Regions from separate parts of the Paenibacillus sonchi genome, predicted to be linked through region 1. Evidence: predicted binding sites of a transcription regulator. Region 1 holds the regulator's gene; each other region holds the start of a gene.
What was found. The regulator LexA, encoded in region 1, represses DNA repair genes until DNA is damaged. The targets are predictions, from matches to a motif close to CGAACATATGTTCG.
Positions count from the first base shown of each region.

Region 2: JI735_RS00505 (ImmA/IrrE family metallo-endopeptidase) is a predicted target of LexA. The motif match lies at 4,377-4,390, and genes of this name have one in related genera.
Region 3: ruvC (crossover junction endodeoxyribonuclease RuvC) is a predicted target of LexA. The motif match lies at 1,638-1,651, and genes of this name have one in related genera.

Region 1 covers NZ_CP068595.1:5,881,754-5,889,907, reverse strand. The annotation lists gene JI735_RS26300 (hypothetical protein) at 1-40, opposite strand, end outside; gene JI735_RS26295 (hypothetical protein) at 367-594, shown strand; gene JI735_RS26290 (hypothetical protein) at 756-974, shown strand; gene JI735_RS26285 (hypothetical protein) at 1,128-1,304, shown strand; gene JI735_RS26280 (hypothetical protein) at 1,407-1,784, opposite strand; gene JI735_RS26275 (L,D-transpeptidase) at 1,939-2,277, opposite strand; gene lexA (transcriptional repressor LexA) at 2,503-3,129, opposite strand; gene JI735_RS26265 (LysM peptidoglycan-binding domain-containing protein) at 3,370-3,780, shown strand; gene JI735_RS26260 (DUF896 domain-containing protein) at 3,884-4,057, shown strand; gene JI735_RS26255 (hypothetical protein) at 4,142-4,669, shown strand; gene JI735_RS26250 (HAD family hydrolase) at 4,708-5,493, shown strand; gene JI735_RS26245 (FixH family protein) at 5,698-6,120, shown strand; gene metH (methionine synthase) at 6,305-8,154, shown strand, end outside.
Region 2 covers NZ_CP068595.1:95,355-103,508, forward strand. The annotation lists gene JI735_RS00470 (hypothetical protein) at 1-409, opposite strand, end outside; gene JI735_RS00475 (PH domain-containing protein) at 614-1,114, shown strand; gene JI735_RS00480 (glycosyl hydrolase) at 1,132-2,607, opposite strand; gene JI735_RS00485 (NucA/NucB deoxyribonuclease domain-containing protein) at 2,872-3,312, shown strand; gene JI735_RS00490 (hypothetical protein) at 3,552-3,689, shown strand; gene JI735_RS00500 (YjfB family protein) at 4,112-4,288, shown strand; gene JI735_RS00505 (ImmA/IrrE family metallo-endopeptidase) at 4,402-4,944, shown strand; gene JI735_RS00510 (hypothetical protein) at 5,028-5,189, shown strand; gene JI735_RS00515 (hypothetical protein) at 5,516-5,905, shown strand; tRNA gene JI735_RS00520 (tRNA-Ile) at 6,110-6,183, opposite strand; tRNA gene JI735_RS00525 (tRNA-Met) at 6,231-6,307, opposite strand; gene JI735_RS00530 (hypothetical protein) at 6,391-6,555, opposite strand; gene pyrE (orotate phosphoribosyltransferase) at 6,746-7,393, opposite strand; gene pyrF (orotidine-5'-phosphate decarboxylase) at 7,390-8,154, opposite strand, start outside.
Region 3 covers NZ_CP068595.1:336,208-344,361, reverse strand. The annotation lists gene fabV (enoyl-ACP reductase FabV) at 1-343, opposite strand, end outside; gene JI735_RS01580 (serpin family protein) at 427-603, shown strand; gene JI735_RS01575 (hypothetical protein) at 697-1,206, shown strand; gene JI735_RS01570 (BofC C-terminal domain-containing protein) at 1,182-1,466, shown strand; gene ruvC (crossover junction endodeoxyribonuclease RuvC) at 1,766-2,269, shown strand; gene ruvA (Holliday junction branch migration protein RuvA) at 2,266-2,889, shown strand; partial or broken gene ruvB (Holliday junction branch migration DNA helicase RuvB) at 2,919-3,925, shown strand; gene JI735_RS01550 (SpoIID/LytB domain-containing protein) at 3,967-6,048, shown strand; gene queA (tRNA preQ1(34) S-adenosylmethionine ribosyltransferase-isomerase QueA) at 6,058-7,086, shown strand; gene tgt (tRNA guanosine(34) transglycosylase Tgt) at 7,108-8,154, shown strand, end outside.

The DNA.
Region 1 (8,154 bases):
TGACGGCGCGGTCCTTTTTCTGAATTCTTATTTCCTCCAAAGTGCTTCCTCCTTACAATTCAGTCTGTTCTCAACTAAATTAGTCTTACCAAATCCTGCAGGGAAAGGCAAGCCAAGTCATAAAAATGACACTTGCTAAAAAGATTGTTTTCATGCCAGATTCTAAATAATTAACAGAATGCACTCTTTTTTATGGAAAATAAACAGCTTGACTCGTTTACATATAGTTCCGTACCGCTGTATACTACCTATGTATGGAAATTCTCCTCTCTGAAATGGAGAGTCTGTTAATTTGTTATACATAGATTCCAAAAAATTAGGGGATTGCCTGAGTGGGTATCAACCAGCCGATAAGGAGGTGCCTTTTTGAAGTCAACGTATAAAGTTCTGACGAGCGATGCCGATTTGTTCGCCGCGGCGCTTGCTCAAGTGAAGGTATACGTCGTTCAGTTAATCGAAGGCAAGCCGCATGTTATAGCAGACTATGCCGGACCTGTGCAGAGATGGACCCCGGATGATGTGCTTGTAGCCGGAATGTGTTACAGCCGGGATGGATTTGAGTTCAGAGTCCGTGTTCCGAAAAAACAGGAATAATCGATGGTCCAGCCTTCTTTTGGATGGGAGTATTCCCATTCTTCTTGTGAGCTGCTGAGAAGCGGCTCATTTGTTGTCTTCAATTTTACTGCCTGATCGCACATGCCAATGCGGCATCAATTGCATCTCTTATACTATCAAACGTAAAAGGGGTGTAAATGATGACAGAACGCGAGCGTGCAAGAATCCGCAGAGCGCTGAATTTGCTGCGGACGCAAAGAGCTATTTTGCTGGAGAGACTGGAAGAAATCAATGAAAATTTGCGGCGGGTGCCGAATCCCAGCCGGGCGAGACGCGAGCTGCTGGCTGCAAGAGCTTCCATACGTGAAGCATTGCGCTTAAATACTGCTGCGATCCGGTTACTCCGCAGTGTTCTGTAGTTAGCTTGGGGAGTGGGAGCAGTAGTTTCTGCATTTCAAGGCATCCTTCGGGGTGCCTTTTCAAGGTTGCGATGTATCATAACCTACATAACTGGAGGATGACGGGAATGGAAGAAGGTTTGCGGCAGCGATTGGGGCTGCTTAGCGGAGGTGGTGGGGCGCTCTGAGGTGGAAGTGTCCATTACCAAAGAACAGGGTCGGCGGCTGATCGAAAAAGTGGTTAAAAGCGCAGTGGTTTATGCCAGAAAGCTGAAGGAACCCGAGGAGGTTCAGCTTGCGCTGGCAGAAGGCATTTTGGATGAACTCGGATACGAGCAGACGCAGCAATAAAGCTGAGTGCCTCCGTGATTTTAGTCTGCGGGCCATGGTGATGTTCACCAGGAGGCACAAGTCGTTTATTGCTCCAATATGTAGAGATGTACTTGTACAGCTTTACAGGAAGTTAAAGGCCGTAATTTGATCCGCATAAACAATAAGCTGCTTATATTCAATTACAGTCTCATAATTAGCAAAAGGACGTACAACCACGTTGTCCAGGACAACAAAATTGTAGTTGAATGATTTTTCGGGATGCTCAGCACCCAGGTAGGAGATGTATTCGTCTACGATAACATCGTCCATCAGTGACTTGAAATTAAAAACATCTTCCTTGCTGCTTGTATTCGTAGCTACATTGCCTTCGATGCTGCCGAACGCGGTAAGCAGATTCACTTTGCGTTCTCCATGATTATTGTTCAGCAAAAGATTAGAGAGCTTACCCAGTGCTTCGACTTTAAAATCGACGTGGGTTCTGACTTTGGATTGATTCAAACCAGGCACTTCCTTTCAAGATTTAATTTTACAATGTACAAGTTTCGACATATTACTGCACTTTTCCTGTTAGTACGCAAAATAAATGTTAGAACATGAAGGACACCCTGCGAAGACGCTGCTGCGCGTCTGGCATAGGTGTCCTTTACGTTTGTTATTCCCGAATGGTTACCCTGGTTCCAACTGGAACGGTAGCTGCGAGCCACAATACATCCTCATTGTACATACGAATACAGCCGCGGGAGACCATTTTGCCGATAGAGGAAGGGTCATTGGTTCCATGAATCCCGTAATGTGGTTTGGACAGGCCCATCCAAAAGGCGCCGAACGGGCCTCCGGGGTTACGCTGTTTGTTGATAATGGTGTATTCTCCAACCGGAGAGACCGTTAACATTTTGCCAATCCCTACAGGGAAACCTCTAATAACAGTGTCATTGTCGAGCAGATACAGCATCCGCTGTGACAGATCAATAATGATTCGATAGGCGGGCATCGTGATCAGCACTCCTTTATGATCAGGATATGAGCGGAGAGGATGGAGCGTTCTGAAATAATTAGCATCGGCGAGTTAAAAGGAACAAATGTTCCCATCGGGTAAAAAGGGCATATGGAAAGACTGGATGGCGAGCAAAATAGGTTACGCGGAAAGGTCTAATAGGAGAAAGGAAAAAAGACTGTCCGCCAATTCCAGCGGAGCAGTCTTAATAGAGGGGGAAAGCTAATGAATATCGCGGAATAGGCCGATAACTCTGCCCAGAATCGTGACACGATTCAGACGTAGAGGTTCGTATGCCGGATTCTCCGGCTGGAGGCGGATGTGGTCGCGCTCTTTGTAGAAGGTCTTAACGGTTGCTTCATCTTCTTCAGTCATGGCAACCACGATATCGCCGTTATCCGCAGTCTGCTGCTGGCGGACGATCACGTAGTCACCGTTCATAATGCCTGCGTCTACCATACTGTCGCCAAGGACGGACAGCATGAACACTTTGTTGTCTCCTACATAATGAGTAGGCAGTGGAAAGTAATCCTCAATATTCTCAGTTGCTGTAATCGGTACCCCGGCAGTAACCTTCCCAACGACAGGAATGCGTGTTACCGTCTGAACGAACTGATGAACATTCTCGGAATCCTCTTGACCCAGCAATTCTATTGCACGCGGTTTCGTCGGATCGCGGCGGATGAGCCCTTTCTTCTCCAGCCGGTCCAGATGGCCATGTACCGTGGAGCTGGAAGCCAGTCCTACAGCTTCGCCGATTTCCCGGACAGAAGGCGGATAACCCTTGCTGCGGACTTCGTTACGAATAAATTCCAGGATCGCCAGTTGGCGACTCGAAATCTTTGACATCGGAATCAACCCCATATACTATGTTTGGGAAAATTATAACATAGAACTTCCGTTCGTACAAACATAAGTTCTAAAACGTTGGCGGAAATAGCGGTGATTTGTGAATTGAGCTGTCATAATCCGTGAAAAAAGGGTTGTGCATAAGAAGGGAACAATTGTTCGAAAAAACTATTGCTCAAAACACATGTTCGTGTTATATTGATTTCGAAAGTAAGAACAAGTGTTTGGAGGCTGGTTAATATGTTAAAGTACAGCACATACCGCAGTATTTACGATGAGGTTCATGAAGACCATACAGCTTCAATGGATAGACTAAATATTAAGAATCTGCTTTTATCTTTAATATCATCACATCGCAATCGCAGATTCATCCGGACAGATCATATTGTAAAGCTGGCTTTGATTGTTCTGCTGGTGATCTCAGGGTTTACGGTGGTGGGCAATGTGTTTGCAGGATCAGTGTCTTCGGCCAAGCAGGAAAAGAGGGTCGTAGTGGAACGTGGGGATACTCTATGGAGCATTGCACTGAAGAATAAACCGGCTGATATGAAAACGGCTGTATATATAGAAGGAATCAAACGAACAAGCGGCCTGGAGAACAGCAATATCCAAGCCGGAGATGTGCTTACTTTACCTGTATATTCATACTGAAACAGTACCCATAGATGGAGCTAAGAGCTTTCAGGGAGCAGACCTTGACAAGCTCTTTTTCTCATGGCACAGTTAGAATGAATTTATAGAGGAGGGAAACACATTGAATATTGATGAATTGGTCGCCCGCATCAATGAATTGGCGCGCAAACAGAAGAGTGACGGCCTGAATGAAGAGGAGCTTGCGGAAAGAGCCAAGCTGCGCGAGATCTACCTGGGCAATATCCGCAGCAACTTCCGCGCTCAGCTCAACAACATTGAGATTGTGGATAAATAAGAGCATGAACAAGGCAACAAGGCAGGAGTTAATGATGCTCTGTTCCTTTTCATAGATATTTTAGGATGACTAGGGGGAACTGACATGGCCCGTTCTTGGGAAAGAATGGTTCAACGCAACACACAGCAAGTCAACAAGCAACGCAAGAAGCAAGGGAAAGAATCCATCTATGCTTCAACCTCTTCTGCCGCTGCCAAGAGCAGCGATGTTTTCAAAGGCCGCAACATCGTATTTCCCGTCGTGCTAATGCTGCTGGGCATTATGTTCTGGGTAGTTGGCTCCATTGATGAAGCAAAAGGAAGCGGCATTCTCGCCAACTGGCTGGGAGTAGTGCTGTATTTTCTGCTTGCGGCACTGCTGTTTTTCCGCCGTCCGTATTTGAAGGTTGAACGCGCCAGACTGTCCACCATTAAATATAACCGGGAGCGTCTGCTGCCGGCAGCAGATATTGAGAAAATTACCGTTACTCGCGGCACAGTCTCTATCAAGTATAAAGGCAAGCGCACACAGTGGGTATTCTCCAGACTGATCAACCGTTATGACATTAAGGCTATGACAGAGCGTCTGGAGCAGTTCGCCAAGCAGAATCATGTGGAAATAGTGAACGAATAGTAAAGATATAGACCAGCATAGGGAGAGGGAGAACTACAATGCCGATTTCAGCCGTACTCTTTGACCTTGATGACACACTGCTCTGGGATGAGCGGAGCGTAGAAGAAGCATTCCGCTATGCCAGTGAAGCAGCAGGAGACTCCGTCGATCCCCGGGAGCTGGAAGCAGCGGTCCGCAGGGAAGCAAGGAATCTGTATGAATCGTATGAGACATTTCCGTTCACCAAGCTGATAGGAATCAACCCTTTTGAAGCGTTGTGGGGAAATTTTACGGCCGGTGAACAGCTTGAATTCCGTCAAATGGAGCAGCTTGCCCCTGTCTACCGCAAGGAATCCTGGCGCCGCGGACTGGCCGCGCTGGGTGTGGAGGATGAAGCTCTTGCCGAAACGCTGGCGGCTAAGTTTGCCGCAGAACGCCGCAGCCGCCCGTATATATATGAAGAAACACTGCAAGTGCTGGATGAGCTGAAGGGGAAGGTGAAGCTGCTGCTCCTGACGAACGGTTGTCCTGCATTGCAGCAGGAAAAGCTTGACGGAGTTCCGGAGCTGGTTCCTTACTTTGACCATGTTGTGATTTCGGGGAGCTTTGGCAAAGGCAAACCGGACAAGGGGATCTTCACACATGCCATGAATCTGCTGGATATCACCCCCGAGGAAGGAATTATGGTGGGTGACAAACTGACAACCGATATTCTTGGCGGACTTGGAGCAGGCTTGACAACCGTATGGATTAACCGCACCGGCAAAGCATCCGACCCGGAGATCACACCGGATTATCAGATTGGACATCTCAGCGAGCTTCTGCCGCTTGTAGAAACTTTATAGCACCGCTTCCAAGAAGCCGTTATCCTGATTTGGGATGCGGCTTTTTTATTGAAAAAGGAAGTGTATGTGACCATTATCACGGCATAGTGCGGAAAAATGAGTTTATTTACTGATAATTCGAATATTATGTGTATAATAGATGAGAATGCTTCACAAGATGTCAGTATTATCATGAAATCTACCAATTACCTGGGAGGACTCCAAATGTTGAACCCAAGGAAACTGACTGCGTTGTTATCGTTAATCATTGCGGCAACTCTTTCTGGCTGCTCTGGCGGCAATGGGGATATGAATCATATGCATGCTGAGTCAAATATATCCATGGAGCCTATAAAAGTAGAACTGTCCTGGAGTCCTCAGCAGGTTGCAGCGGGCCAGAAGGTGGTCTTTGAGGCGCTGGTTACACAAAACGGCCAACCGGTGGATGATGCGAAAGAAGTTCTTTTTGAAATCGTCAGCAACAATAATACAGAGTCAAAGCTTGAATTCACAGGCGAGTCAGCAGGGAATGGTATATATAAAGCAGAAGGAACGATGGAAGCCGAGGGGGAGTTTACTGTGACCTCCCACGTAACAGCACGGACACAGCATTCCATGCCCAGCAAAAAGCTAGTGGTCCAGCCCTAATAGGATAGAAACCTGGACGGAATCTGCCGTCAGCAATTACAGATAAAGCAGAGAGGAAAGGAAGGCTTTTCGAAATCCTTTAATTCTGCTAAACTTACTCTAATGTTTTACTGGGGGATAGAAAGTGGCTAAATTCACACTTGCTGAAAGCTTACAGCAGCGCATACTGATTCTTGACGGAGCAATGGGTACGATGATTCAACAGGTGCCGCTTACCGGTGCCGATTTTGGCGGGGAGGAGCTTGACGGCTGCAATGAAATGCTGGTCCTTACCCGGCCTGAGCTAATACAGGGCATCCACGAGAAATATCTCGAAGCCGGTGCGGATTTAATTGAGACCAACACTTTCGGTGCTACCTCTGTTGTACTGGCTGAATATGATATTCCGCAGCGGGCGCGTGAGATTAATCTCGAAGCAGCCAGACTTGCAAGGAATGCCGTAGACAAATATGACACACCTGACCGGCCCCGCTATGTGATTGGAGCTATGGGCCCGACAACGAAGACTCTCTCAGTAACCGGAGGGGTCACCTTCCAGGAGCTTGTGCAGAGCTATGAGGAGCAGGCAGCCGCGCTGATCGAAGGCAAAGTAGACGCACTGCTGCTCGAAACGTCCCAGGATACCCTGAATGTGAAGGCGGGAAGCATAGGTATCCGCAATGCTTTTGAACAGTCGGGTATCACCCTTCCGGTTATGATATCGGGGACAATTGAGCCTATGGGGACTACGCTTGCCGGCCAGAACATAGAAGCCTTTTACATTTCGCTCGAGCACCTGAAGCCGATCTCCATCGGCCTCAATTGTGCGACCGGACCTGAGTTTATGCGCGATCATATCCGTTCCCTCTCGGCGATCTCCTCCGCAGCGGTGAGCTGCTATCCGAATGCGGGACTGCCCGATGAGAACGGCAATTATCATGAGTCGCCGGATTCGCTTGCCCGCAAGCTTGCGGGATTTGCGGAGAAGGGCTGGCTGAATATTGCCGGAGGCTGCTGCGGGACAACGCCGGATCATATCCGTGCAATGGCTGAGGTATTGGCGGAATATCCGCCCCGGGGACTCGACGGGCAGCATCCGCCTGCGCTTTCAGGGATAGAGCCTGTATATATCGAGAGCGACAACCGCCCTTACATGGTGGGTGAACGCACAAATGTGCTCGGCTCGCGGAAGTTCAAGCGGCTGATCGTGGAAGGCAAATATGAGGAGGCCTCTGAAATCGCCCGGGCCCAGGTGAAGAGCGGTGCGCAGGTGATTGACGTCTGTGTGCAGGACCCTGACCGCGATGAGAGTGCAGATATCACGAAGTTTCTGGAGCTGGTAGTCAAAAAGGTCAAAGTTCCGCTAATGATCGATACCACCGATCCGAAGGTGATTGATCTGGCGCTGCAGTACAGCCAGGGAAAAGCAATCATTAACTCCATTAACCTTGAAGATGGCGAAGAAAAGTTCGAACTGGTCACACCATTGATCCATAAGTATGGGGCGGCAATTGTTGTGGGGACCATTGACGAGTCAGGACAGGCTATAAAGGCTGCAGATAAGCTGAATGTTGCCAAACGTTCTTATGAACTGCTGGTTAATAAATATGGACTGGCCCCGGAGGACCTGATTTTTGATACGCTGGTATTCCCTGTAGGTACCGGGGATGAGCAATATATCGGCTCCGCCAAGGAGACGATTGACGGAATCCGGCTGATCAAGGAAGCCCTTCCTGAAGTGCATACGATTCTGGGCATCAGCAACGTTTCGTTTGGTCTGCCTGAGGCAGGACGCGAGGTTCTTAACTCCGTGTTCCTCTATGAATGCACCAAAGCCGGACTGGATTATGCCATTGTGAATACGGAAAAGGTGGAACGCTATGCTTCCATTCCTGAACAAGAACGTTATCTGGCCGAGCAGCTGATCTATAATACGAATGATGATACACTTTCCGCCTTTGTAGCCGCTTTTCGCGGTAAGAAGGTGGAGAAGAAAGAGAAGATCTCCAATCTCTCTCTGGAAGAGCGCCTCGCATCCTATGTGGTGGAGGGGAC
Region 2 (8,154 bases), 1.7 Mb from region 1:
CAGTAACATCCGGGGAAACCGCACTTTTCGAGGCTTTCTCCTTGATGGAATACGCACTCTGGAACGCAATTACCGATTCTTTAAGCAGCTTCCGGATGTTCTCCGGCAGGCTTTTGGAGATCTTCACATCCTTGACTTCATCGGCGATATCCGAAGCGGTGTCCTGAAAATCATCCACTGCTTTCTCCATCTCACTGTCACTGGCTTTTCCTGTTGAATACGAAGTTAAGGCTGTGTTGAATGCCTCCAATGAGGACTTGCCCATTTCATCGAACTTTGACATTTCATTATAAAAATTTTGCACGTTCTCCTGCACCTCTTCATGGGAAGCAGGCGCTAAGTTATTATTGCTGCAGGCGCTTAGAATTCCAACCATCATCAGCAACGCCGCCAGTAAGGCTTGTCTCATATTAAGTATCCCTCCACTTAACAGAATAATAGCGAGTTTTGTAAAGTGCAACTGAAAATAATGTAAAAGTAGCAGAGATGAAACTTTTTGCAGAATTGAAGCGTATTTTGGGCAGATACAAACAACAAAGATCCCCAGTAGTGACTGGAAATCCTTGTTATACTATAATGATTTCAACATGAATGATAGAGAGGAAGATAGCTTATGCCTTACTGCACAAGCTGTGGCGCAGAATACAAGCAAGGGGCCAAATTTTGCGGAGAATGCGGCGCAAGCACTACCGGAGGCGCAGCTGCACCTGAACGCCGGGAGGCATCCGGAGCAGCACCAGGTTCCGGCTCCGGACCTGAAACAAAGTTGTGGCAGGGCAAGCCGGCCGGCATCTCCGACCGCATCAAAGGCATCGTGCGCCTGAATACAACCACATACACCATCACCAGCCAGCGCATTATGGTCAAAACCGGGCTGATCGGGAAGGACGTGGAAGAAATCGAGCTGCTGCGGGTCAATGATTTTTCTGTGGCCCAGTCCATACCCCAGCGAATACTGGGTATCGGAACACTTACAGTATTCTCGGATGATGCTTCATCGCCACAGCTGCTTTTCCACCGGATCCGCCAGCCCCAAACGGTGAAGGATGTGCTGCGCCAAGCCGTACGCAATGAGAAAATCGCCAACAATATCAGCTACCGGGAACAAATCTGACCCGCTGGCCAACCTGTTTAAGGAAGATAGAATGCCCCGGCCGGAATGACGCTTTTCACCTGGCTGGGGCTTTCCCACATCAGTACCACCCGCGCATCCCCCTGGTTCTCATAATACTCCACCTTCAGCTCATGCAGCTTCCCGGCAATCAGATTCACCTGTCCCTGCCGCTCCTGTCCGCTCTGCTTCATCCAGCTGTCAATCACCAGCACCCCGTCAATCCACACGCGGATGCCGTCGTCCGAGGACGAATAAATCGTGTAGCTCTCCGTGTATGCGGCACTCAGCCTGCCGCTCCAGCGCACCGAGAAGGAATCAGCAGGGAGTGCCGGATCGGGAGCCGCCTGCCGCCAGTTATAGTTAATGCCGGAATCGGTCCGGGTGATCGCCGGCGTGCCGCTGAGCGATGCATTGCTGTAATATTGCCCGTACAGGCCCGGCATGGGGCCAGCTTCAGACATAGAGGCATACTGCGCCGCCTTCGCCGCGTATTCCTTCCTGGTGAGCACAAAGGAATCGTTCATAAAAGCCTTGATGACCGCATCGCTGTTCTTCTCATACAGCAGCTTTCCCCAGCTCATCTGGTAGGACCATTTACGCTGGGTTTTGGCCAGCACCGCCGGGGACGGAAGCTCCCCGTTCTCGCCTATGGCGATCAGCTTGCCGCGTCCCAGATTCCACATGGCATCATGGTGGCTCTGCTTGAAATCCGCTTCATAGATATCCAGCGCCAACACATCCACCTTGCCGGCACCAGGGTAATAGTCGGCCGGTTCATCGGACCACTGGTTTTTGGCATTGGGACTCCACACCCACAGCAGATTATGCAGCTTGTGATAGACTGTGTACCGGTCGAACATGAGGTTCCACAACTTGCTGAACGAGCTTTTTTGGCCCCACCAGAACCAGCCGCCGTTCATCTCATGGTAGGGACGCCAGAGCACCGGCACGCCCGCATTAGCAAGCTTTTTCAAAGACTGTGCTGTCTTGTCCAGCTCCGCGATCAGCGCTTTGTACTTAACAGTACCCGGAGTAATATATTTGGCAAAATCCGCCTCGCTAAGGCTCATCGAGACATTCGACCAAGCCGGAGCGGTCCCCGGCAAATTCTGATGATAGCTCATGGTGACGATTCCGCCCGCCTGATGCCACCGGATTGCGCTGTCTACCACTGCCTGCCGCTGGCTGCTGATCTGTTGCTCCGTCTGATTCTCAATCGCCCCCAGCTCATAGCCGTGGAGCGCGGCATATTGTCCGCTGGTCGTCTTCAGCCTGGCGCTGAATTCATCCGGGCTCTCCAGATAATCATGCTGCCCGCTGATCATTCCTTGTCCCTGCAAGCGGTATAATGTTTGCAGCAGCTTCCGGGCCGGAGACGCAAGCGCAGCATCTGCAGGGGCCATCTGCACATTCCGGAATGCCGCCTGCCATTGTACATCCCCGACCAGCCGTGATGCAGATTCCAGCAAATCCCGAAGGATACGCGATTCCATCTTTTCCACCATCCTATCCCTTTTTTCTACATCTTATGGGAAACTGTCGGACAAGTGCACGGCGAATTGACATAAAACCGGCATAAATATGCAGCACGCATTAAAAAATCTGTTATATCCGTTCTCCCTTCTTTTGCTAATTTCAGTATTCTAAAGGAAGCTATAATTAAGCTATACTGATTAAGTCTACGCTTATGGAAGCAGTGTCTCACCCTCTTGAGCCATGCTTTCAGCTTAGCTATCAAAAATTTAGGAGGCAGCAACGTGAAGTCCAAGAAATTCATCCCAAGTCTCATCATCACAGTGCTGCTCTTGATTGCCGCTTACTGGTTCGAACAGAACGGTGATCTGCCTGGCAGCCGGCCGGCTGCAGAAGATACAGACGTTGTCCAGTTGATGTTCCCGAGCGACCGTTTCCCGGAGACGGCCCGCCACATTCAGGAAGCTATCCGCAGCGGGGAGTCTAGTATCTGCACGATTGACCGGCAGGAAGCAGACGAAAACCGCAAGGAATCTCTAAAGGGGGTGCCCACCAAAAAAGGCTATGACCGTGACGAATGGCCGATGGCCATGTGCGAGGAAGGCGGCAGCGGAGCCGACATTGAATACATAACGCCTAGCGACAACCGGGGCGCCGGAAGCTGGGTTGGCAACCAGCTGGAGGGACTGCCCGACGGTACGCGGGTAGAATTCATGTTTAAATAGCGGGGATGATGTCAATAATCCCGATTGCCTGCCCGGTCAGCTTTTCCATACCATATCCTATGTGCTCACATTAACCCCTTCCTCTAAAGAAACAGGAATAGTTGTATGCAACACATGCGAACAAACGTTCCTTATGCAACTATGCAGATAAAAGGCGTAAAATAGGTGGGGTATTATTTCACACGCGGAGAGCTAGGGTGTTCTATATCTGTTATCGGGGGAAAAAACTGTATGGCCCTATGTCTGAAGAGGAGGCCTTAAAAGAATGGTTTGCGCTTGCAGGAACGGTCAGGGAACTGTATATCATTGAAACGGATGAGGCCACAGGAAAAATCAAACGCCAGATCGGACCTTCTGCCCGCAGGAAAAAGAAATAGAAATAGCCCTATCCGGCACTTTGCCAGACAGGGCGGCACTGGCTGATGAAATGTTTAGAATATACAGGCTTTAGTGATAATAACCAGCAAAATGAACAATACCAGAATTGCACCTGTGGAAGTAAAAGGACTGCAAACCGGCACTACTGGACCCTGATTCACACCACCAACATTATTACAACCGCAACCATAATCTGCTCCCATCATTCATTCCTCCTCACAAATATTGACTACAGCACAGAATATGTAGAAGGGAAACAGGCCGTATGGGCCAATCGGCAAAGAAATACCATTCACCTAATCAATTGTGCCCGTGCAGTCGATATACTAAGGGAAGCCAATAAACCTAAGTTTTGCTTTCGGAGCAGGTTTTACGGTATTCAGGGCATAACGCTCACTAACTTTGTTTAGGAGGTGCGAAAATGGATATTGCCGCTCTATCGGTATCGATGAACCAGGCCGGTCTGAAACAGGCTGTAGGCCTGCAGGTGCTCAGCATTGCCAAGAATCAGGCTGAAATCCAGGGTCAGAATTTAGCGCAAATGCTTTCACAGAGCTTGGACCCAAACTTAGGAAAAACACTTGATATTAAGGTTTGATTGCTTTATGCTAAGATACATAAGAACACAGGTTCGCAGAACCCACTAAGCCCTCCGGGCTTTTCTTTTGGCCACAAATACGAACATACGATCTTATTTTCGAGGTGAAGCACATGCATTCCTATTATCAAATGACTGCTCTGGAGAAGTGGACGGAGGATTTGTATGAACGGCTGGAGATCGTGAAGCCGGCACAAATATCGATTGCCTATATTGCCGAGCGCCTGAATATCTGGGTTCATTATCTGGATGTGAGGAGTAAAGGGATCGAGGCCTCTGCCGGGATGTACAGCATGTTCATCGACAATCGGCTTCCTGAAGAACTGCAGCGCCTGGAATTCCTGCACGAGCTTTGCCACCTGCTCCGTCATGCCGGCAGCCACACACTGATGCCTGAGCAATTCACGCAAGCAGAGAAGGATGAATCGGAGCGGTTTATTCTGTATGCAGCCATGCCTTACTCTATGATCTCGAAGATGACACTGCCCGAGCTGCGGGAAGATGCGATTCAGGAGCTTGCCGCAGCTTTTCAGGTCCCTTGCGAGCTGGCTCTGCAGCGGATTGACCAGATTCAGCGCCGGGTATTCCAGGGACAGCTGATTGCCGTGATGGAGCGGAACGAGGACAGAAAATTAATCCACAGACATATTCGGTGAACGCAGCGGGGATAATAATACACATTATACAGAGCAGAGCCTCCAGACTAAAAGGCAAAATTAATCCGATAAGGGGGAGCAGTATGGAAGCCATCCAAGTTATCCAGCTATTATTAACCCACCCGGATTACAGCGTGGACGCAGTACACCCCGAAATCCCGGATTTTGTCGGCATCGAAGCCATTGAAGTAGATCATGAAACCCAGACCTTCTCCATTCTATTGCAGGAGCCGCAAGATGATTGATGTCTTAACATAAGCCATACAATCTGGCCGGCGAACCAAAAGTGGCCCTGCCGTAATCCGGCAGGGCCTATATATTTGAATCAGGGGATAACGCTGCATACCGGGCGATTTCCCCTTGTTGCCAGTCGGATTGATCCAGTAGATCAATAAAAGCTATCTATCCCTCCGTCAAGAGTTTGTCATATTTTATAACATAATTATGTTTTTGTTAGCTTAAATCCGTGTAAATAATACTATAATCGCCAAACCCTAAATATTTTTTACATAATTATGCATTCGGTGTGATTATATATACCGCAAACAGCCAGACTAGGAGATGACAGCTTTTGAAAATAACCCTTCCGCACGATGTCCCCCTGCACCTTTATATTCCGGTAGCCAAAGTGTTTTACCCTTTCCCTATTTATTTCCTGCGCCTGGCCGCTCCCGTCCCCTATGAAAAGAGCATCTCCAGAATCCTCAACTCATTGAACGAAAACAGCTATTCTTCCATTGATAAAGTGCAGAATGCCACGATTGGAGAACTGAGACAGGTTAGAAATTTCGGTGAAAAAGGACTTGTTATCCTTCTCGAGCTCTTGCACACCTTATCCCGGCAGCCTGAATTAGTCCTCGAAACCGAAAAGCTTGATCACAGCCTCCGTGCTGAACTGGATCATCTCAAGCAGGTGATGCCTGTAAAGTTGCAGCTGCTGGATATAGGGATTGAAGTGTAGTTATATGCGAAGAACAATAACGCCAAACGTCATATCCGAAAAAGAAGCAGCATGAGCGCCACATTCCTGCTGGGTGCTGCCATTCTGGCTTAGGCTGCAATATACCATTCCTGATTTTCTCCCTTGTTCTAGCCTCCTACTTCTAACTCCTGTATAGACATAAACATAGCAAAAACCCCTTGCTACGCAAGGGGTTTCGAGAAGTGGGCCCTACAGGACTCGAACCTGTGACCAATCGGTTATGAGCCGACCGCTCTAACCAACTGAGCTAAGGGCCCGGATCTAGGATTCCGTATATACAATGGCTGTCTGAGAAAATAAAAATTGGTTGCGGGGGCAGGATTTGAACCTGCGGCCTTCGGGTTATGAGCCCGACGAGCTACCGGGCTGCTCCACCCCGCGTCAGTAATCATATTCAAACAGCGACAATAGATAATATACATCATATCCGGGTCAAAAGTCAAGGATGATTTTGGTTAATGGGTTCAGGGCAGGAACCGTACCCCATAGCGGCCCTTGCGCGAACGGTATATTTCCACAAAACGCGGGTCATGGTAGCCGTAGATCCAGCCGTCCTGCTCCAGCCTCTTGGCCAGGCAGCCTGCTTGAAATCTTGTCCTGAACAGCTTCGCAAAGTAGATCCAATTCATCGTCCCCTCTTCTCCTTTTCACCAAGTGATGGCCTTCCGCTGTGAAGTTATTATACCCCGTTTCAGACGAAAATCTTAGGCCGAACCGGGAAGAGGGGCTGCCAAATTCTGTGTGGGTTTGCTTCAGACTGAAAACCCCTCACTGCTAAAGTGAGGGATTCGTATACTTATATGTCTGTATCCTGGGTTTTTACTTCTGCACACCAAACGATGCCGGATCTTTACGCCAGGATTGCAGCAGCTCCACATCCGTGTCGGCGATGGTTCCCTGCCCCAGGGCTACATCAATTAGAGTGGTGTAGTTGGACAGGGTCTGCAGCGGCACACCTGCTGCCGCGAACGCTTCGGTGGCGCGGTCCAGCTCGTAGCTGAAAATAGCCAGCACGACCAGCGGAACGCCTCCCGCTTCCTGTACAGCCTGAGCGGCCTTGATAGAGCTGCCGCCGGTGGAGATCAGGTCCTCGATTACAATGACCTTCTGTCCCGGGGAGATCAGGCCCTCGATCTGGTTCTGCTTGCCGTGGCCTTTGGCCTTGTCGCGGATGTAAGCCATCGGCAGGTTCAGCTTGTCTGCTACCCAGGCCGCATGCGGGATGCCCGCAGTAGCTGTGCCTGCAATAACTTCAGCATCCGGGTAGGTGCTGGCAATTGTCTCGACGAAGGCGTCGGCGATGTAGCCCCGGACTTCCGGGAAGGACAGTGTCAGACGGTTATCACAGTAGATAGGTGATTTAATGCCGGAGGTCCAGGTAAAAGGGTCCTGCGGACGCAGCGCTACCGCACCGATCTTCAGCAGGTAACGGGCAATTTGTTCACTTTTATTCAATAATGGGCTCATGCTTGGGTCATCTCCTCAATAATGGTAAGTGCGGCCTGGCGCGGATCTGCTGCCGCCGTAATCGGTCGTCCGACGACCAGGAAGTGGCTGCCCTGGCGGATCGCTTGACCAGGTGTCATGACACGGGACTGGTCATCCAGGGAAGCTCCGGCAGGACGTATCCCAGGCGTCACTGTACGGAAGTCCGGGCCGCAGGCAGCAGCAATGACTGCCGCTTCCTGCGGGGAGGCCACAACGCCGTGCAGGCCCGCCTCAGCCGCTAGCCTGGCATACCGCACAACGGTGTCCTTTACCGTCCCGGATATGCCGATCTCACGGTTCATCATCTCCTGGCTGGTGCTTGTAAGCTGTGTGACTGCGATAATGAGCGGAATATGCAGCGACGGGTGCAGGCTGACGGCCTTGGCCGCACCTTCGAGCGCAGCAGCCATCATCGCCGTTCCCCCGGCTGCGTGCACGTTGAACATATCCACGCCCAGCAGGGTCAGGCTCTCTGCCCCGCCGCGAACGGTGTTGGGGATATCATGCATTTTGACATCCAGAAAGACGGAATAACCGCGCGCCTTCAGCTCTCTGATGAAGCCGGGGCCTGCTGCATAAAACAGCTGCATGCCCACCTTCATATAACATGGAATGCCTTCCAGCTTATCGATTAACAGACTCGCCTGTTCCACATCCGGAACATCGAGGGCAACCATCAGCCGCCCGGCCATTTCCTCCCGCTTTTCAACTTGTGCAACCGTCTCAAGCCCATGCTGCGT
Region 3 (8,154 bases), 1.9 Mb from region 1:
CATCGGAGAAAGCATCTCCAACAATGCTGTGGGATTTGAGGCCCTGCTGTGCAGCAGCCTTCTCGAATGCGGCCGAGTTGTACCAGCCTGCCGAAGCAGTCCGCGTACCTTCAGCGGCTTTGTCGAAGAAGACACCGATGGTATTCGCTCCAGCGCCGAAAGCGGCAGTAATCCGTGAAGCCAGCCCGTACCCGGTGGAAGCGCCGATAACAAGTACGTTCACGGGTCCGGTCAGCTTCTTTTGGGCTTTTACGAAATCAATTTGTTCCTGTATTTGTTTGGCGCACCCTTCCGGATGGGCGGTTGTGCAGATGAAGCCGCGTGTTTTTGGCTGAATGATCATCAAGGATTACCCCTTTATTTTAGTTTTTAACATTTTCGCTAATATAGAGTATAGCAAATGATGGCTTAGAAAGATAAGTATGAATGTATTTTTTATATTTTGCACTTGCTTATAATGGCAGCGCCGGGGAGACGGCGGAATCTGTGGGAACCCCCTTCCACATGACAGTGGACCGGCCCTTTCTTTTTGTGATCGAAGACCGGCAGACCGGAGTCTGGCTGTTCCTCGGTGCGATCGAAAATCCGCTGTTGTCCCAGTAGAAAACAGAGCAATTAGTCAAACTTTCAGGGCTAAGCGCATAATTGCTCCCTTTGCAGGTCACAATAGGAAAAAAGCAGAATGAAGGGATCAACGTGAATGCTTTTCGCTTAAAGAAACAATTGTGGCGGCGTTGGAGACGTTGGAAAAAAGCCCCCTGGGTAGGAGCGGCCTGTATTGTCTTAACGCTGCTTGCTTGGCGCGGCATGCAGGTCCCGGAAGAGCTCAGCGGCTTGCTGAGTAATACGGCATGGAATGTGCCTGGCCATCTGAGCGGGCTGCAGGAACAGGCCTCATCCGGTGATCCGGGCGGAAGCGTGCCGGCTGCAGCGGCTGTGTACAGCCAGGCCCAAGAAGAAGGGACTGAAGGGACTTCAGCTCTGGATCGTAAGCAGCTGCTGGAGGCCCTTGGTCAGGAACCGGTCAGCCGGACGGTTCACTTGAAGACAACCTATATTTCCGGGGAGGAGATCGTAACCCTTCCCGGGACAAGTCCCTCGTCCAGCTTAGGCAGGTCATCGCTGCACATCCGGGCTGGAACGGCTGGATCAGCGCAGACGGGGATCTCTGGTTGGAGCGTATGGTCAACGACTTATCGCCGCTGATTAAGAAGGACGCTTTTATCGGTGTGGACGAGCATGGCAATCTGACCTTGTTCAAAGGTCCGCCGGCGCAGGAGAAGGTGCTGAAAACCTTTTTTCAAATGGACATGGGCTCGATGAAGTCTTCGCTGCCGGATGATATCTTAGAGCAGCTCCATGAAGGCATCCGCGTGCAGGATGTAGAAGAGTACAACAGCGTGCTGTCCACCTTCAGCGATTATGCGCGGGACTCGTCGGAACAGGTGATGCAAAGCGAAGAATAACAGATAGGGTATGAAGGCCGCCTCTTTAGCTGATATATGGCTGGGGCGGCTTTTTTGTGCTGTAGTAGGGCGTGCCCGGACACTCCAGCTTTTTTCCTTGCGGATTAGCGGATTCTCTGTCCGCAAGCCGGTGTTGACCCTGGAGATTGACCTTCTTTTCCCGGGCGGCGGCAAACTTTTATTCTCCCGGAAGAAGGTTTTTTGCTATAATGGTTAGAAGGAATACATATGTTCGCTTCAAGGCGGAGAAATGGATGAAACAGCAGGAATATCCTGCCTGCTTAGAGGAGAGATTGGATTTGCGCATCCTGGGCATTGACCCGGGGCTGGCGATTGTCGGCTTCGGCTTCGTGGATAAGGTAGGAAACAAATTAACGCCGGTTCAGTACGGGTGCATCCAGACGGAGGCGCACACGCCGGAGGAGGAACGTCTGCTGCATGTCTACGAGGGTATGGTGCAGCTTATTGATAAATACCAGCCTGATGCGGTCGCGGTGGAGAAGCTGTTTTTCAGCCGCAATGTAACCACTGCACTGCCGGTGGCGCAAGCAAGAGGTGTGCTGATCCTGGCTGCTGTCCAGCGCGGGCTTCCCGTCGCGGAGTATACTCCGATGATGGTGAAGCAGGCTGTGGTGGGCTATGGCAAGGCCGAGAAGAAACAGGTGCAGGAGATGGTCAAGCTGCTGCTGAAGCTCGCGGCTGTGCCGAAGCCCGATGATGTGGCGGATGCGCTGGCGGTGGCGGTATGCCACGCCCATTCGGTGAGTCTTAATTCCAAATTAAATGAGGTATTGCGAAAATGATAGATTACTTAAGAGGTCCGGTTGTCCATTTGGAGCCGGAATATGTGGTGGTGGATGTCCAGGGCATAGGGTACCGGGTATTCTGCCCGAATCCGTATGCTTTTGCCAAGCTGGAGGGGCCGGTGACGATCTACATTCATTACCAGACACGCGAGGATGCTACCCTGCTCTTCGGGTTCCCGACAAGAGAAGAGCAGAAGCTGTTCCGCAAGCTGATTGAAGTATCCGGGATTGGCCCGCGCGTAGCCCTGGGGATTCTGACCGGCGGAACACCGGATCAGCTGATCTCGGCGATTTACCAGGAGAATATCACCTTCCTGACCAAGCTGCCGGGGATCGGCAAGAAGACGGCCCAGCGGATGATTCTGGATCTGCGGGACAAGCTGGACGGCCTGAGCGCGGTATCCATGCAGACCGGATTGTTCGCTGTAGCGGCTGAAGCCCAGGCTGCGGCGGAGGCGCTGCCTTGGGAGGAAGCCCGCGACGGGCTGAGGGCGCTCGGTTATACCGAAGCCGAACTGGACCGGGTATGGCTGACCATGAAGAAGGAAGGTGCCGATTCAGGGCCGGTTGATGTGCTGATGAAGAAGGCGTTGGGATTGCTGTATACAGCCAAATAGGCTGCTTGACAGAACGGAGTGATGGATAAATGGATGACCGGATTATATCGGCTAACCTGATGATGGACGAGCAAGCTGTAGAATTGAGCCTGCGCCCCCGCTATCTGGGAGAGTATATCGGACAGAACCAGGTGAAAGAGAATCTGAAAATATATATAGAAGCTGCCAAAATGCGCAGTGAAGCGCTGGACCATGTGCTGCTGTACGGGCCTCCCGGTCTGGGCAAAACGACACTCGCGAATATTATCGCCAATGAGCTTGGTGTGAACCTCAGGACAACATCCGGGCCTGCCATTGAGCGGCCCGGCGATCTGGCCGCGCTGCTGACCAATCTCCAGCAGGGCGATGTGCTGTTCATTGACGAGATTCACCGGCTGCACCGGACGGTGGAAGAGGTGATGTATCCGGCGATGGAGGATTTCGCGCTGGATATTATGATCGGCAAGGGGCCGAGCGCCCGCTCGGTGCGCCTGGACCTGCCGCCCTTTACGCTAATCGGCGCCACTACCCGCGCCGGGCTGTTGTCTGCGCCGCTGCGCGACCGTTTCGGAGTGGTCAGCCGGCTGGAGTATTATACGATCGACGAGCTGAGCTTCATCGTATCCCGCAATGCCGAACTGCTCGGCATCGAGATTCTGGGCGATGCTGCCGAAGAGATCGCCCTGCGGTCCCGGGAACTCCGCGGATTGCCAACCGCCTGCTGAAGCGGGTCCGCGATTTCGCACAGGTGCGCGGCGACGGGATCATTACGCCGGAGATTGCCGGAGAATCGCTGAAGATGCTGCAGGTGGACCCGCGCGGGCTGGACAGCATCGACCACAAGATGCTTCATTCCATGATCAGTTCCTTCCGCGGCGGACCTGTCGGACTGGATACCATAGCTGCGACGATCGGAGAAGAGAGCCAGACCATTGAGGATGTATATGAGCCTTATTTGCTGCAGATCGGATTTCTGCAGCGGACGCCTCGGGGGAGAGTTGTGACTCCTGCCGCTTATCAGCATTTGGGCCTTCCGCTTCCTCCGCAGCCGCAATAAATCTTTTTTTGCTATCATCTCTATTAATAGGAGGCATCAAGATGAATCTTGCCAGGTGGAAAAAGACAGGAATGAGCCTGCTTGCAGGCGCCCTGATGGCAGGCGGCCTGCTGCTTCCTGCCGCTGACAGCCATGCCGATCCGAACGCAACCATCCGGGTTGCGCTGTTTGCCGATATTGGCAGCAAATATAAATCTACCGTCCCTTTCGTGACGCTGAGTTCGACGATGGGCTTCAGCCTGATGTCAGGCAGTGCGCAGCTGCTGCCCATTCCGGCAAATAACAAAATCCGCGTCAGCCTCGACGGATACAAGGTCAAGGTGATGGACAGCCCTACATGGCAGGCGGCCGCAGAAGCCGCCAAGAAGCTTCAATCAACCTCCGATAAGCCGATGCTGTTTGTGGCTTCGCGGAATGGCGCGACGGTCTATCAGCTGTACACGGGCCCTTACACCAGTGAAAGTGCGGCGAAGGAAGGGCTGAACCGGGTAAGCAAAGCAGGCTTGTCCCTTGCCCAGGGACAGGCTCCGGCCTTGGCTGGAAGCAAACATCTGTCCGCAGGCTCCTTTGCTACCCAGGAGGAAGCGGATGCTGTGGCCGGCACGATTACAGCGGCTGGTTTTGATGCCTGGAAGACGCTGGTGAGCGGATCAGACGGCAGCGCACAAGTGGAAGTATGGGTCGGCGAAGCGGCAAACGACAGTGATCTTGCCGCGCTGCGGACTGCAGTTACAGCTGCGCTTCCGCAGCTTGCCGTATCCGCCGGAGCGGCTGCGACACCGGGGATGATGATCCGTACAGATGCGGGACTGGACTGGAGCAGCGAAAGCCAGGCGTTTCATTACCAGGTGTCCGGTACAGGAGCCAAGTTCATAGTCTCCGGCAATTCCGCCGGGATTCAACTAGCTGAGCGTTCCAAGCGCGTTTACCGCGGCAATCTGGAGCTCAGCGGACTCTCAGGATCACTGGCTGTCATTAACGAAGTTCCGCTGGAGCAGTATTTATATGCGGTTGTCGGCGGAGAAGTTTCTTCAGGCTGGCCCGAAGAAGCGCTTAAGGCCCAGGCTGTAGCGGCGCGGAGCTATGCGCTGTCGCAGGGCAACCGTTTTGATGTGGCGAATGTGGTGGATACCACACTCAGCCAGGTGTACTACGGTATTGGTGCTGAAGCACCCACAATTACTAAAGCTGTAGATGCTACCGCCGGCGAGGTGCTGATGAGCGGCGGCAAGATTGTGGAGGCAGTGTTCTCCTCCAACAGTGGCGGTGTGACCGCCGACCCTTCGGAGGTATGGGGTAACGGCGGTGCCACCTTTGTCAGTGTTGCCAGTGCTGAAGACTCCGCTGCAGCGGCATCAAAGAAATGGTATTATTTGCTGCTGGCCAGCGGCGTCTCGGGTTATGCCCGGGAGGACAATATCCAATTGACCGGCGGCAAGACTGCGGCTGGCCTGGCTATAGCTACTGCGAGCACCAAAGATGTGAACATCCGCCCGCTGCCTGTCGTTGAGAGCAGTACAAGTCCGCTTGGCAAGCTGAATCCCGGCGAAAATGCCGTAGTTCTGGATCAGTTCTATGAGAACGGAAGCTACAGCTGGATTAGAGGGCCTTACACTTCAGCGGAGCTGCTCAAAAGCCTGTCGGGCAAGGTCAGCAATTCATTGCCCTCTTCCATCAGCAGTCTGCAGGTTTCGCAGCGCGGGCCTTCGGGTAGAGTCACTCAAGTAAAAGCCAACGGGGAGATTCTGCAGGTGAAATATCCTGATCTGTTCCGTTCAGCGTTCGGCGGATTGCCGAGTACTTTGTTTGATATTGTACCTGCCGGCAGTTATACTGTATTAGGCGCTAACGGCTCTACGGCAGCGGTTAACAGCTCCCAGAGCGCTGGAATACTCTCTGCTTCCGGCAAAGGAACAGCGGGCGGCAGCGGTACGGTAGTTATGGGCGCAGATGCTTCGTCCAGAGTAGTCACGGCCAGCCCCGGATTCTATTTTATGGGCTGGGGCAACGGCCACGGGCTTGGCATGTCCCAATGGGGCGTAAAGGGCATGGCCGACAAAGGGTATGATTACAAGCGAATATTGCAACACTACTTTAATAACGTTACTATAAATAAGGAATGAAGACTGACCATGAATGTAGATGATTATGACTTCCATTTGCCGGAGGAGCTCATCGCCCAGACTCCGCTGTCCGACCGCAGTGCATCGCGGCTGCTGCTCGTGAACAAGGAGAATGGCCAACTGGAGCACCGGCATTTTACGGATATACTGGAGCAATTTCAGCCAGGTGATACGCTGGTTCTGAATGATACACGGGTGATTCCCGCCCGGCTCTTCGGCGTCAAGGAAGACACCGGTGCGAAGGCGGAGGTCCTGCTGCTGAAGAGTCTGGGCGAAGACCGCTGGGAAGCGCTGGTGAAGCCCGGCAAGAAGCTGAAGACCGGAGCTGTGATTATCTTCAGCGAGGAGCTCAAGGCAGTGATTGAAGACGAGGCTGACATGGGCGGGCGGACACTCCGCTTCATCTATACAGGAATATTTCAGGAAATTCTGGACAGATTGGGAAGCATGCCGCTTCCGCCGTATATCAAGGAGACGCTGGATGACCGCGAGCGTTACCAGACGGTGTATGCCAAGCATGAAGGCTCGGCGGCCGCACCGACCGCAGGCCTGCATTTCACCCGGGAGCTGCTGGAGCAGATCAAGGCAAAAGGTGTAACGATTGCCTATATTACGCTTCATGTCGGACTAGGCACCTTCCGTCCTATGTCAGTAGAGAAGGTGGAAGAGCATGTGATGCATGCCGAGTATTTCGTCTTGTCCCAGGAGACAGCGGATATGCTCAATGCTGCCAGAGCCCGGGGCGGACGGATCATAGCCGTGGGCACAACGTCCTGCCGGACACTGGAAACGGCCGGCAGACAGGCCGGAGGCGGTCCGATTCAAGAATGCAGCGGCTGGACGGATATTTTTATTTACCCGGGCTATACATTTACCGTTGTAAACGCACTGATTACCAATTTTCATCTGCCCAAGTCTACACTGGTGATGCTGGTGAGCGCTTTGGCCGGACGGGAGAATATACTTGCCGCCTATGAAGCCGCGATTCAGCAGCGTTACCGCTTTTTCAGCTTCGGCGATGCAATGTTTATCTATTAAGCAAGAGGAAGGGTTAAACCTATGGCAGCAATAACTTATGAACACATCAAGACCTGCAAGCAATCCGGTGCGCGGCTCGGCCGGGTGCATACCCCGCATGGCGTAATTGAAACGCCTGCTTTTATGCCTGTAGGTACACTCGCCACCGTCAAAACAATGAGTCCTGAAGAATTGAAGCAGATGGATGCGCATATTATTTTGAGCAATACGTACCATCTGTTTCTCCGTCCGGGCCATGATATTATCCGCGAAGCCGGCGGCCTGCACAAATTCATGAACTGGGACCGGCCCATCTTAACAGACAGCGGCGGTTTTCAGGTTTTCTCGCTGAGTGACATGCGCAAAATTACCGAAGAAGGCGTGCATTTCCGTTCCCACTTGAATGGGGATAAGAAGTTCCTCTCGCCGGAGGTGGCGATGGAGGTCCAGAATGCACTGGGCTCTGATATCATGATGGCTTTTGATGAATGCCCGCCGTATCCGGCGGAATATGATTACGTCAAAAAGTCACTGGAACGCACTACACGCTGGGCCGAAAGATGCCTCAAAAGCCATGCCCGTCCTGAAGACCAGGGGCTGTTCGCGATCGTTCAGGGAGGCATGTATGAGGATTTGCGGCGCCAGAGTGCGGCTGATTTGACTTCCATGGATTTCCCGGGGTATGCTATTGGAGGGCTCAGCGTCGGAGAGTCCAAGCAGCTTATGTATGAAGTGCTGGATTATACGGTTCCGCTGCTGCCGCAAGGGAAACCGCGTTATTTAATGGGCGTAGGTTCACCGGATGCGCTGTTGGAAGGATCAATCCGTGGAGTGGACATGTTCGACTGTGTTCTGCCTACACGTATTGCCCGCAATGGGACAACGATGACCAGTCAGGGAAGACTTGTAGTCCGCAACGCGCAGTATGCACGCGACTTCGGGCCGCTTGATCCAGAGTGCGGCTGCTATACCTGCCGGAATTATTCCCGTGCTTATTTGCGCCATCTGATCAAAGCCGATGAAACCTTCGGCCTGCGGTTAACGACATACCATAATTTGCACTTCCTGCTGGATTTGATGCGTAAAGTG